One region of the Kitasatospora sp. NPDC004799 genome, then DNA from elsewhere that is predicted to be linked to it. Evidence: riboswitches for the same ligand, from Rfam matches in the RefSeq annotation. Region 1 holds a riboswitch; the other holds the start of a gene.
What was found. A riboswitch is a leader RNA that binds a small molecule or an ion and turns the genes downstream of it on or off. The one in region 1 is predicted to bind cyclic di-AMP.

Region 1 (5,292 bases):
ATGCTGGACCTGCTCGGTGGTGACACCGAGAAGCTCGCCGAGCTGGAGCGCCGGGTCGCCGGGCACCTCGGCTTCGACCACGTGCTGACCAGCGTCGGCCAGGTCTACCCGCGCTCGCTGGACTTCGAGGTGCTCACCGCCCTCGTCCAGCTGGCCGCCGCGCCGTCCAGCCTGGCCAAGACCATCCGTCTGATGGCCGGCCACGAGCTGGTCACGGAGGGCTTCAAGGAGGGCCAGGTCGGCTCCTCCGCGATGCCGCACAAGATGAACACCCGCTCCTGCGAGCGCGTCAACGGCCTGGCCGTCATCCTGCGCGGTTACGCCTCGATGACCGGCGAGCTGGCCGGCGACCAGTGGAACGAGGGCGACGTCTCCTGCTCGGTGGTGCGCCGGGTCGCGCTGCCGGACGCGTTCTTCGCCTTCGACGGCCTGCTGGAGACCTTCCTGACCGTCCTCGACGAGTTCGGCGCCTTCCCCGCCGTGATCGAGGCCGAGCTGGACCGCTACCTGCCGTTCCTCGCCACCACCAAGGTGCTGATGGGCGCGGTGCGCGCGGGCGTCGGCCGGGAGACCGGGCACGAGGTCATCAAGGAGCACGCCGTCGCCTCCGCGCTGGCCATGCGTGCGGGCGCCCGGGAGAACGAGCTGCTGGACCGGCTGGCCGCCGACGAGCGGATCCCGCTGGACCGGGCCGCGCTGGACGCGCTGCTGGCCGACCGGCTGTCCTTCACCGGCGCGGCCGGTGCCCAGGTCGCCGAGGTGGTGCGCCAGGTGGAGGCCGTCGCGGCCGCCTACCCGGAGGCCGCCAAGTACGCGCCGGGCGACATCCTCTGACGTCGCGTCAGCTCTTCTGCGAGGGCCCTGCCGCCGGACCGGTGGCGGGGCCCTCGGGCGTCGTGCGGACGTGGCCCGGGTCGAGCGGCGGGGTGGTGGTGCCGCACGGCCAGTCGCAGTTCGGCTCGGCCACCGGCTGCTCCTCGGGGGCGAGCACGTTGCCCCGTACGGTGGCGAAGGCGATCAGTCCGCCGGCGGTGAGCAGGCCCGCGCAGATCAGCATCGCGGTGTGGAAGGCGGAGTCGACCGAGGCCGGCACCCGGTAGGCGTCGCCGCTCAGCCCGGCCAGCGCGGGCAGGGCGGCCACCGCGAGCAGGCCGGCCGCGCGGGCGGCGGCGTTGTTGACCCCGCTGGCGATGCCCGCGTGCCGGACCTCGACGGCCGCCAGCACGGTCGCGGTGAGCGGCGCGACCAGCAGCGTCATCCCGCAGCCCATCACCGCGACGGCGGGCAGCACGTCCACCCAGTACGAGGAGTCCGGGCCGACGCGCAGCATCAGCAGCACCCCGGCGGCGCACAGCAGCGGGCCGAAGGTCAGCGGGAGGCGCGGGCCGATCCGCTTGCCGAGGCGTCCGGCGCGGGCGGACAGCGTCAGCATCAGCACGGTGATCGGCACCAGGGCGAAGCCCGAGACCAGCGGCGAGAACCCGGACACGATCTGGAGCTGCACCACCAGCAGGAAGAAGACGCCGCTGAACGCCGCGTACACGCACAGGGTGACCAGGTTCACCGCGGTGAACAGCCGGGAGGAGAACAGCCCGAGCGGCAGCATCGGCTCGGGGGTGCGGCGTTCGACGGCCACGAAGGCGACGCCGAGCACCAGCCCGATCGCGCCACTGACCCAGACGGCGGGGGACAGGCCCTCGCCGGCCGCGGTCAGCGCGTAGGTGATCGCGCCGAGGGCGAGGGCGGCGAGCACGGCGCCGAGCACGTCGAAGCGGCCGGAGGCGTCCTCGTCCCGGCTCTCCGGCACCGAGCGGGTGGTGACGGCGATCACCGCGGCGGCGAGCGGCAGGTTCAGCAGGAAGATCCAGCGCCAGCCGGGGCCGTCCACCAGCCAGCCGCCGAGGAAGGGGCCGACCGCGGCCGACACCCCGCCGAGGCCGGACCAGAGGCCGACCGCCGCCGAGCGGTCGTCAGGGTGGAAGACGGCCTGGAGCATGGCGAGCGAGCCGGGGGTGAGCAGCGCGCCGCCGATGCCCTGGACGGCGCGGGCGGCGATCAGCACGTGGATGTTCGGCGCGGCGGCGCAGGCCGCGGAGGCGACGGCGAACCAGACCACGCCGATCAGGAAGACCTTGCGCCGCCCGTACCGGTCGCCGAGTGCGCCGCCGAGCAGGATCAGGCCCGCCAGGGTGAGCAGATAGGCGTTCAGGGTCCATTGCAGGGACGCCAGGGACGCGCCGAGGTCGGCGCCGATCCGGGGCAGGGCGACGTTCACCACGGTGCCGTCGAGCATCGCCATGCTGGAGCCGAGCACCGTCGCCATTAGTACCCAGCGACCCTGCGCGGTGCCCAGGCGCAGGGTGCCGGCCTCGGAGGTGGCCACGGGCGAATCCTGCGCTGCTGAGGCGCACGTGACAAGGGTCACCGGTGGGTGTGTTGGCCGTGGGCGGTGGGTGAGCGGCCGGGTGCGCAGCGTCGCCGATCTCGGCGGAGGGTCGTGGATCAGTGGCGGGGGGTGAATGGATTGTGTACGCATCGTATGGCCGGACCTGCGGAGGGTCACTGAACGGGGGTGGATCGGCGGCGCTGGGGGTGATCGACATTGCTTCACCCGAACGGATGGGTTTTAGTTCAGCGACCGCCCGGCCAGTCCGGACGGATCCGCCGGGTGGAACGCCGAGTCCTGCCGCTGCCCGGTGGTTCGAAACGAACTCTGTACGGCAGGAGCGGGGGACCCACAGGTAAGTCGCCGGACCGGAGTTCGCGCCTCAGGGCGCGGGTGTCCAGGGCCGGCTAGGGGTGAAGCCGCGCATGCGGCCGGGCAACTCCAGCCCGAACCCGACAGCTCACCTCGCAGGCGTCGGAGAGGAAACTTCCATGCCTGCTCAGGCTCGTCGTATCGCCCTGCCCCGCGCCGCCCGCATCGGCATCGCCACCGCCGTCACCGGTGTCTCCTTCGCCCTCCCGCTGGTCACCGCGGTGACCGCCCAGGCCCACACCGTTCCGGCCGCGCAGGCCTCCGTCGGCTCCGCCGACGCCAAGTCGGCCGCCCAGGCCGCGCAGGAGAGCTACCGCGTCGTCAGCGGCGACACCCTGTCCAAGATCGCCGACGCCCAGAAGGTCGACGGCGGCTGGCAGGCGCTGTACGAGAAGAACCGCTCGGTCGTCGGCGCCGACCCGAACCTGATCTTCCCGGGCCAGCAGCTCGCGCTGCCGGGCCACGCCGCCGCGCCGTCCGCCGACGCCGCTCCGGCGAAGCCCGCCGCCCCGGCCAAGCCGGCCGCTCCGGCGACCCAGGCCGCCAAGCCGCAGGCCCAGGTCCAGGTGACGACCGAGGCCGCCAAGCCGTCCGCGCAGCTCCAGACCCAGCTGCAGGTCGCCGCTCCGGCCGCCGCCGTGACCGCCACTCCGGTCGCCGCCGCCACCTCCGGCTACGTCGCGCCGCTGGCCAACCCGAAGCTGGGCACCGCCTACGGCGTGGCCGGCTCGATGTGGGCCTCCGGCCACCACACCGGCCAGGACTTCGTCGCCGCCACCGGCACCCCGCTGCGCGCCGTCGCCAACGGTGTCGTGGTCAAGGCCGGCAACGGCGGTGCCTACGGCAACGAGGTCGAGATCAAGCTCGCCGACGGCCACTACGCCGAGTACGCGCACCTCTCCTCGATCGGTGTGAAGATCGGTCAGACCGTCACCGTCGGCCAGCAGATCGGCCTCTCCGGCGCCACTGGCAACGTGACCGGCCCGCACCTGCACTTCGAGATCCGCAACGGCTCGGAGTACGGCTCGGACATCAACCCGGTCACCTACCTGCGCGCGCACGGCGTCGCGCTCTGACCCACGGGCCGCCGGCCCCAGGGCCGCTGAGCCTCGAGGGTTTCAGGAACCGCCGCTGCTGCGGGGCGAATCGATCCTCCGGGATGGTCATGTCGGGTGACCGCTCGACCGGGTGATCGCCGCACAGTGGACATGGGCGCGGGACACGCCCAGGCCGGCCCGGCCGTACGAGGACCTCCTCGTACGGCCGGGCCGGCCGCTTTCGTTTCCCGGCCGCTTCTGCTTTCCGGTCGCTTTCGTTTCCCGGTCGTCCGGCGCGGTGCGGCTCTTCCTCGTCCGTTCGAGCGGTCGAACGTCGCGTCAACTCGGCGGCCGCACCGGTCGATCGGCGGCTTCGCGGGTTCCTCCGGCGCGCGATGCTGGCGGACGGTCAGCGTCCGGCCGGACCGGCCGGGCGGGTCCGGGAGGCGAGGAGGCCGGATGGCGGTGCGGAGCGGGGACGCGACGGGGGAGAGGGCCGGGCGGGAGCGGTCCGGGGCGGGCGGGGTCGACCGGCTGAAGCCGGACTCGGTCGGCCTGGTCGGCGTGGTGTTCATGGCGCTCGCCACCGCGGCCCCGATCACCGCGATGACCGGCAACCTGCCGATCATCGTCGGACAGGGCAACGGTGTCGGCGCGCCCGCCGCGTACATCGTGGCGACCGTCGTGCTGACGGTGTTCTCGGTCGGGTACGTGGCGATGGCCCGGCACATCACCGCGGCCGGCGCGTTCTACGGCTACGTCTCGCACGGGCTGGGCCGGGTGGTGGGGATGGCCTCGGGGCTGCTCGCGGTGCTCGCGTACGTCGTCACCGAGGCCTCGGCCCTCGGCTTCTTCGCGTACTCGCTGCGCGGGCTGGTCCGTTCGCAGCTGGGGGTGGAGCTGGGCTGGGGCTGGTACGCGCTGTTCGGGGCGGTGGTGATCGGGGTGACGGCCTGGTTCGACCTGCACCTGACGGCCAAGGTGCTCGGGGTCGCGCTGGTGCTGGAGATCGGGGTGCTGGGGGCGGTCTCGCTGGCGGTGCTGTGCTCCGGCGGCGGGCCGGACGGGATCGTGACCGAGGCCGTGAACCCGCTGAACGCGCTGAAGGGGGTGGGGAGTTCGGGGGCTGCGGCGGCCGGGCTCGGCCTGTTCTTCGCGTTCTGGTCCTGGGTGGGGTTCGAGTCCACCGCGATGTACGGCGAGGAGTCCCGCGACCCGAAGCGGGTGGTGCCGCGGGCGACGCTGGTGTCGGTGATCGGGGTCGGGCTGCTCTACGTCTTCGTGTCCTGGATGATCGTGTCCGGCAACGGGGTCGAGCAGGCGGTCGCGGTGGCGAGCGGCGGGGTGCCGGGCAAGGACGGCAACAGCCTGTTCTTCGATCCGCTCGGTGTGCACCTGGGGCCCTGGGCGGTGCGGGTGTTCCAATGGCTGGTCGTCACCGGCTCGTTCGCCTGCGCGATGGCCTTCCACCAGTGCGCGGCCCGGTACCTGTACGCG
Region 2 (5,292 bases), on a different contig from region 1:
GCCCGGGTGAGGCCGAACAGGGCGCAGTACTCGTCCAGCGGCCGGGAGGTGACCAGGACGTCCGGGTGGGCGGGGGGAATGCCGGCGGCGGCCACCCGGCCATCCGAACACGGAGCGGCCCCGTCCGCATCCGGACGGGGCCGGGACGCGGGCGGGGCCTTCGGGGCCGCTGCGAGGGGGCCGGCGGTCAGCGGCCGAGCAGGCCCAGGGCGGCGGCCCGGTTGACGTTGGTCAGGCCGCGGACCAGCTGGGTGGTGAGGTAGACCAGCAGCACCCCGACGAGCGAGAGCGCGGCGATCTGCCAGGGCGCCTGGACCTCGTACAGGTGCCGGACGCCGTCGCTGTCGCGGAAGTCGAACACCCGGTAGCCGTTCCAGGAGGTGTAGGTCGGGAAGACCCAGTGGTACAGCGGGTAGAGCGCCAGCGCCCAGCCGAGCAGCAGGAAGATCAGCGTCACCGAGAAGCTGAACACCGCCCAGGGGAACATCAGCACCTGGTACAGCACGGCCTTCCAGCCGGCCCCGTCGGCCAGCCGCGCGGTGATCGCGCCCCAGCCGCCGGGGCGGACCTGGCGCACCGGCTCCGGGCCGGGGACGTCCAGGGCCAGCATGCCGCGCACCCGGGCCCGCTCCAGCCGGCCGAAGCCGCGGGCGAGGCCGGTCAGGGCGCCCAGCACGGGCAGGCCGAGCACGGTGACGAAGGTGCCGAGGCCGAGGCAGAACAGGGTGACCGACATGACGAACCCGGCGATCGCCACCGGCAGGCCGCTGAGCGCGTAGCCGACCTCGCGGTAGTGGTGGGCCGAGAACGGGGCCCGCCACAGAGCCGGCCGCCGCTCCGTCCGCCGGGCCCCGGCCGGGCGCCGCTCGTCGCCGTAACCGCCCAGGACGTCCCACTCCCGGTCCTCCGTGCTGCGGCTGCTGCTCATGCTCCCCGGCCCCTCGTGCTGTCGCTCGTCCGTCCCGCTGACGGTGTCCAGTCTGGTGGACGCGGTGGTCCGGCGGGATCCGGGGGCCTGGCGGATCCGGGGTGGGGTTAACCCCCCACGGCCGGAGCAGCCGGAGCGGGCCACTCGTCGGCGAGCAGCGCGTAGAGGTAGGAGTCGGTCCACACGCCGTCCTTGCAGCCGTCGTGCCGCAGCCGCCCCTCCCGCTGGAAGCCCAGCCGGGTGAGCACCCGGACGGAGGCCTCGTTGGCCACCGCGACCCGCGCGGTCAGCCGGTGCAGGTCCAGCGGGCCGAAGGCGAGGCCGCAGAGCAGGCCGACGGTCTCGCCCGCGTAGCCCCGGCCCCAGTGCCCGCGGGCCAGCACGCACCCGAGCTGGGCGGCGCGGTGGCCGTCCAGGGTGAGCGAGGCCTGCCCGACCGGCGTCGCGTCGGCCGGCTCCTCGGCGTCCGCGCGCCTGGTGACGGCGAGCCGGTAGGTGTCCCGCTCCTCGGCCATCGCCTCCTCCAGGTAGAGCTCGAGCTGGTCGGCGCAGTCCTCCCGGCCGCTCGGCCCGAAGGGCAGGTGGCGGGTGACCTCCGGGTCGCCGAACAGCGCGTGCAGCGCGTCCACCTCCTCCTCGGTGTGGTGGTACTCGCGGACGGCCAGGCGCGGGCCGGTGAGTCGTACGGGGACCATGGCAGCCGATCCTAGGGCGTGTCCGACAGTTCGCGTCGGATCGGTGAGCGGCGTTGGGGTGCGTGCATCGCAAGGCGGAGGTGGGGGCGCCTCCCGGCCGGAGGCTGGGGGAGCGTCGCGAGCCCGACTGGAATCGTCGGACACGCCCTGACCCCCGCCCGGCGGCTACCGTTCGGACTATGAACGACGAAGACCTGCGGCTCGCCCCGCGCACCAAGGCCGCCGACCTGCTCGCCTGGGCGGCCGAGCAGGGCCGCGCCCCGGTGGCCGAGGGGCCGCTGCGCGCGGTGCTGGCGCTGCTGGAGCTGGGCGAGGGCAGGATGCACGACGGCTGGCCCGAACTGACCTCCGACGCGGTGGAGCACCTGCTGTACGAGCGGCTCCACCTGTACGTCCAACCCGCGCCCGAGGAGGACCCGCTCGCCTACGGCGACGCCGTCCGGCTGCTGATCGACCACCAGCGGGCGGCCCGGCGGCTGAACGCCAAGCGCCAGGAGCGGCTGCACGCGGAGGCCGAGTGGCAGGGCGAGGTCGCGGCCGGGCTGCTGCGTCGCGCCGACCTGGTGACCTGGCCCCGGCTGTACGCGCTGCTGCTGCACGCGCACGGGGTGGACGTCACGGACGGGGCGGCGGTGCGGGAGTGGCTGGCCGGCTTCCGGGAGCTCGCGGAGGAGGAGCGGCTGGCCGCGTTCGAGGCGCTGGTGCCGGCCGGCTGGCTGGACGAGCCGGACGAGCAGGGCTGGGGCCCGGGCCGGGTGCTGTCGGTCGGCATGGCCACGGACGGCGCGCGGCGGCTGCTGGAGCAGGGCCTGATGCGGCGCAGCTACCGCAACCTGGCCGAGCTGACCTCGCTGGGGCGGCCGATGCCGGACGAACTGGCCGGGGACTTCGGGCAGTTCGAGGAGGCGGCGGTCGACGCGGCGCTCGACCTGTTCGGCGGGTGGACGGTGCCGGGGCTGCCGCGGCTGCTGGTGACGGAGTTCCCTGAGCTGGCGCCGGAGCCGGGCCAGGAGGAGATCGAGGCGTACCTGGCGCAGCTGCCCGTCGAGGAGTGAGCCGGTGTGCGAAGGCCCCCGGCCCGGAGGTGCTGCTCCGGGCCGGGGGCCTTCGTGCGTGGGTGCTCTCGCGGGTGCGCGCCTTCGCGGGCGGGTGCTCTCGCGGGTGCGGGCCTTCGCGGGTGGTCAGAGGCTGAGGCCGCGCTGCTCGAGCCAGGGCTCCGGGTCGACCGGGGCGCCGCCGCCGGGCCGGACCTCCATGTGCAGGTGCGGGCCGGTGACGTTGCCGGTCGCGCCGACCTTGCCGATCTGCTGGCCGGCCACCACCGCGCCGGAGCCCTTGGTGATCGAGGAGAGGTGGCAGTACCAGATCTCGGTGCCGTCGGGCAGCGTCTCGACGATCCGGTAACCGTACGAGCCGGCCCAGCCGGCCGAGGTGATGGTGCCCTGGCCGAGCGCGCGGACCGGGGTGCCGGTGTCGGCGGCGAAGTCCAGGCCGGTGTGCAGGTTGGCCCAGTAGCGGGCGCTCTGGCCGTAGTGGGCGGAGAGCCGGTAGTCCGTCACCGGGACGGTGAGGGCGGCGGCCTTGACCCGCTCGGCCTCCTCGGCGGCGCGCTTGGCCTCGGCCTCCTTGGCGGCGGCCTTGGCCTCCGCCTCCTGCGCGGCCTGGAGCCGGGCGGTCTCCTCGGCGGCGGTGCGCTGGCTGTCGGCCTGGTGCTGGATGCGGGCGGCGAGCGCGAGGCCGGGGTCGGCGGAGAGGGCGACCGGGGTCTCGTCCGGGGCCTCGACGGCGGGGGCGGAGGCCGGGGTCGCCGAGGCGAAGCCGGTGGCCCCCAGGGTGGCGGCGACGGCGGTGACGCCGAGCAGCGGGGAGGCTCCGCGGGTCTGACGCGGCATCCGGTGGCGGTTGGTCTCGACCTCCGAGCCGAAGCCCTCCGGGCCGAAGGGCTCGGGGCCGTCCGTGCCGGGGTGGTCGAGGAGCTGGGTACCGGCTGCGGGGCCGGCCGGGTGTGCCGGGGTGTGCGTCGACGCCACGGAGGCGCGCTCCTTTCCTTCCTTCGCGCCTACCGGGTTAGCTGACGGGTTCGGAGCAGGAAGGTCTCCTACGGCCGGGCCGGAGCCCCGCCGATTCACCCCAAGGAACGTGGTTCCCCGGCTCCCTGACCTGCCCGGAGGCCGGTCGGCGGGATTAGGCGACGGCGCACGGTGCCGTCTGGGTACGGCGTTGACGACCGCGCTGCGTTATCAAACGTTAATCCTAGGAGGCTCTGATTCCAAGCCATCCGTTCGGAGCAGCTTACGGCCAGGTGATCGGACGTCAACGAACAGCCCCTCATGCACGGCCCCATCTGAGTACTCCTACTCATGTGCGGCCCGACCGGGCCGCCGCATCCTGACGCCATGAGCGCACCGATGCAGAGCCGCACCACGGCCGCCTACTACATCCAGGCCGTCCTCTCCTTCGCCGTGTCGGGCACCGCCCTCGCGGCCGGGATCGCCTACCTGCCGGTCGGCGGGTGGACCCGGGCCTTCCTGGGGATCGGCCTCCTCTACACCGTCACCTCCGCGTTCACGCTCGCGAAGGTGATCCGGGACCGGCAGGAGACCAACGAGATGGTCACCCGGGTGGACCAGGCCCGGCTGGAGAAGCTGCTCAGCGAGCACGACCCGTTCAAGGTGGAGGGGGTCTGACCACCGCCTTCCCGGTTCGCCGGCCGCCGCGGCCGACCGACGCCCGCCGAGCGCTTGACGGCTAAGGCTATTAGCCTTAGCTTTATGGCTATCGGCAGCACGCCGACGCCCCGCACCGGCGGCCCGAGGAGGACCACCCATGAACGGCACCACCGCTCCGAGCACCCAGTACCTGACCGTTCCCGGCGGCCGGATCGCCTTCGACGACACCCGGCAGGGCGACGGCACCCCCGTCGTCCTGCTCCCCGGCATGCTCGACAGCCGGGCCGCCTACCGGCACCTGCGCCCGCTGCTCGTCGCCGCCGGCCACCGGGTCGTCACCATGGACCTGCGGGGCTTCGGCGAGTCCTCCATCGCCTGGGACGACTACGGCCCGGCCGCCATCGCCGGCGACGTCCTCGCCCTGCTCGACCACCTCGGCATCGAGCGCGCCGTCCTCGCCGGGAACTCCTACACCGGGGCGACCGTCGTCAGGGCCGCCGGGGACGCGCCGGAGCGGGTCGCCGGGATCGTCCTGATCAACGCCTTCGTCGAGAGCCCGAAGCCGGGCGCCCTGATGCGCGGCGTCATGGGCCTGATGGGCGCGGCGCTCGTCCACTGGCCGGCCTCCTGGGGCTTCTACCTGCGCCGGATGGCCTTCCCCGGCGCCAAGCCCGCCGACTTCGACGCGTACGTGGCGGGGCTGGTCGCCGCGCTGCGCACCCCGGGGCGGAAGGGCGCCACCCGCGGGTACGTCCACGGCGACTCGGCGCCGGCCGGCTGGACGGCCGCGGTGCGGTGCCCGGCGCTGGTGGTCATGGGCAGCAAGGACCCCGACTTCCCGAAGCCGGAGCTCGTCGCCGACCGGCAGGCCGCCGCGCTGGGCGCGCGGAAGGCGATGATCGAGGGGTCCGGGCACTACCCGATGGCCGACAACCCGGCGGCCACCGCGGACGCCCTGCTGCCCTTCCTCGCCGAGCTCGGCTGAGCTCCGCCCGCGCCC

Region 2: it holds a riboswitch for cyclic di-AMP, as region 1 does, so the genes downstream of both, ABZW03_RS08425 (M23 family metallopeptidase) here and ABZW03_RS02015 (LysM peptidoglycan-binding domain-containing M23 family metallopeptidase) in region 1, are expected to answer to the same signal.

The regions. Positions count from the first base shown of each region.
Region 1 is NZ_JBEXJK010000007.1:35,977-41,268, forward strand. Features, by position in the region: gene purB (adenylosuccinate lyase) at 1-834, shown strand, start outside; gene ABZW03_RS02010 (MFS transporter) at 842-2,323, opposite strand; cyclic di-AMP (ydaO/yuaA leader) riboswitch at 2,665-2,875, shown strand; gene ABZW03_RS02015 (LysM peptidoglycan-binding domain-containing M23 family metallopeptidase) at 2,878-3,834, shown strand; gene ABZW03_RS02020 (APC family permease) at 4,369-5,292, shown strand, end outside.
Region 2 is NZ_JBEXJK010000041.1:2,491-7,782, forward strand. Features, by position in the region: gene ABZW03_RS08405 (hypothetical protein) at 1-95, opposite strand, end outside; gene ABZW03_RS08410 (sensor domain-containing protein) at 188-928, opposite strand; gene ABZW03_RS08415 (GNAT family protein) at 1,036-1,623, opposite strand; gene ABZW03_RS08420 (hypothetical protein) at 1,803-2,678, shown strand; gene ABZW03_RS08425 (M23 family metallopeptidase) at 2,805-3,653, opposite strand; cyclic di-AMP (ydaO/yuaA leader) riboswitch at 3,666-3,824, opposite strand; gene ABZW03_RS08430 (YiaA/YiaB family inner membrane protein) at 4,020-4,310, shown strand; gene ABZW03_RS08435 (alpha/beta hydrolase) at 4,450-5,277, shown strand.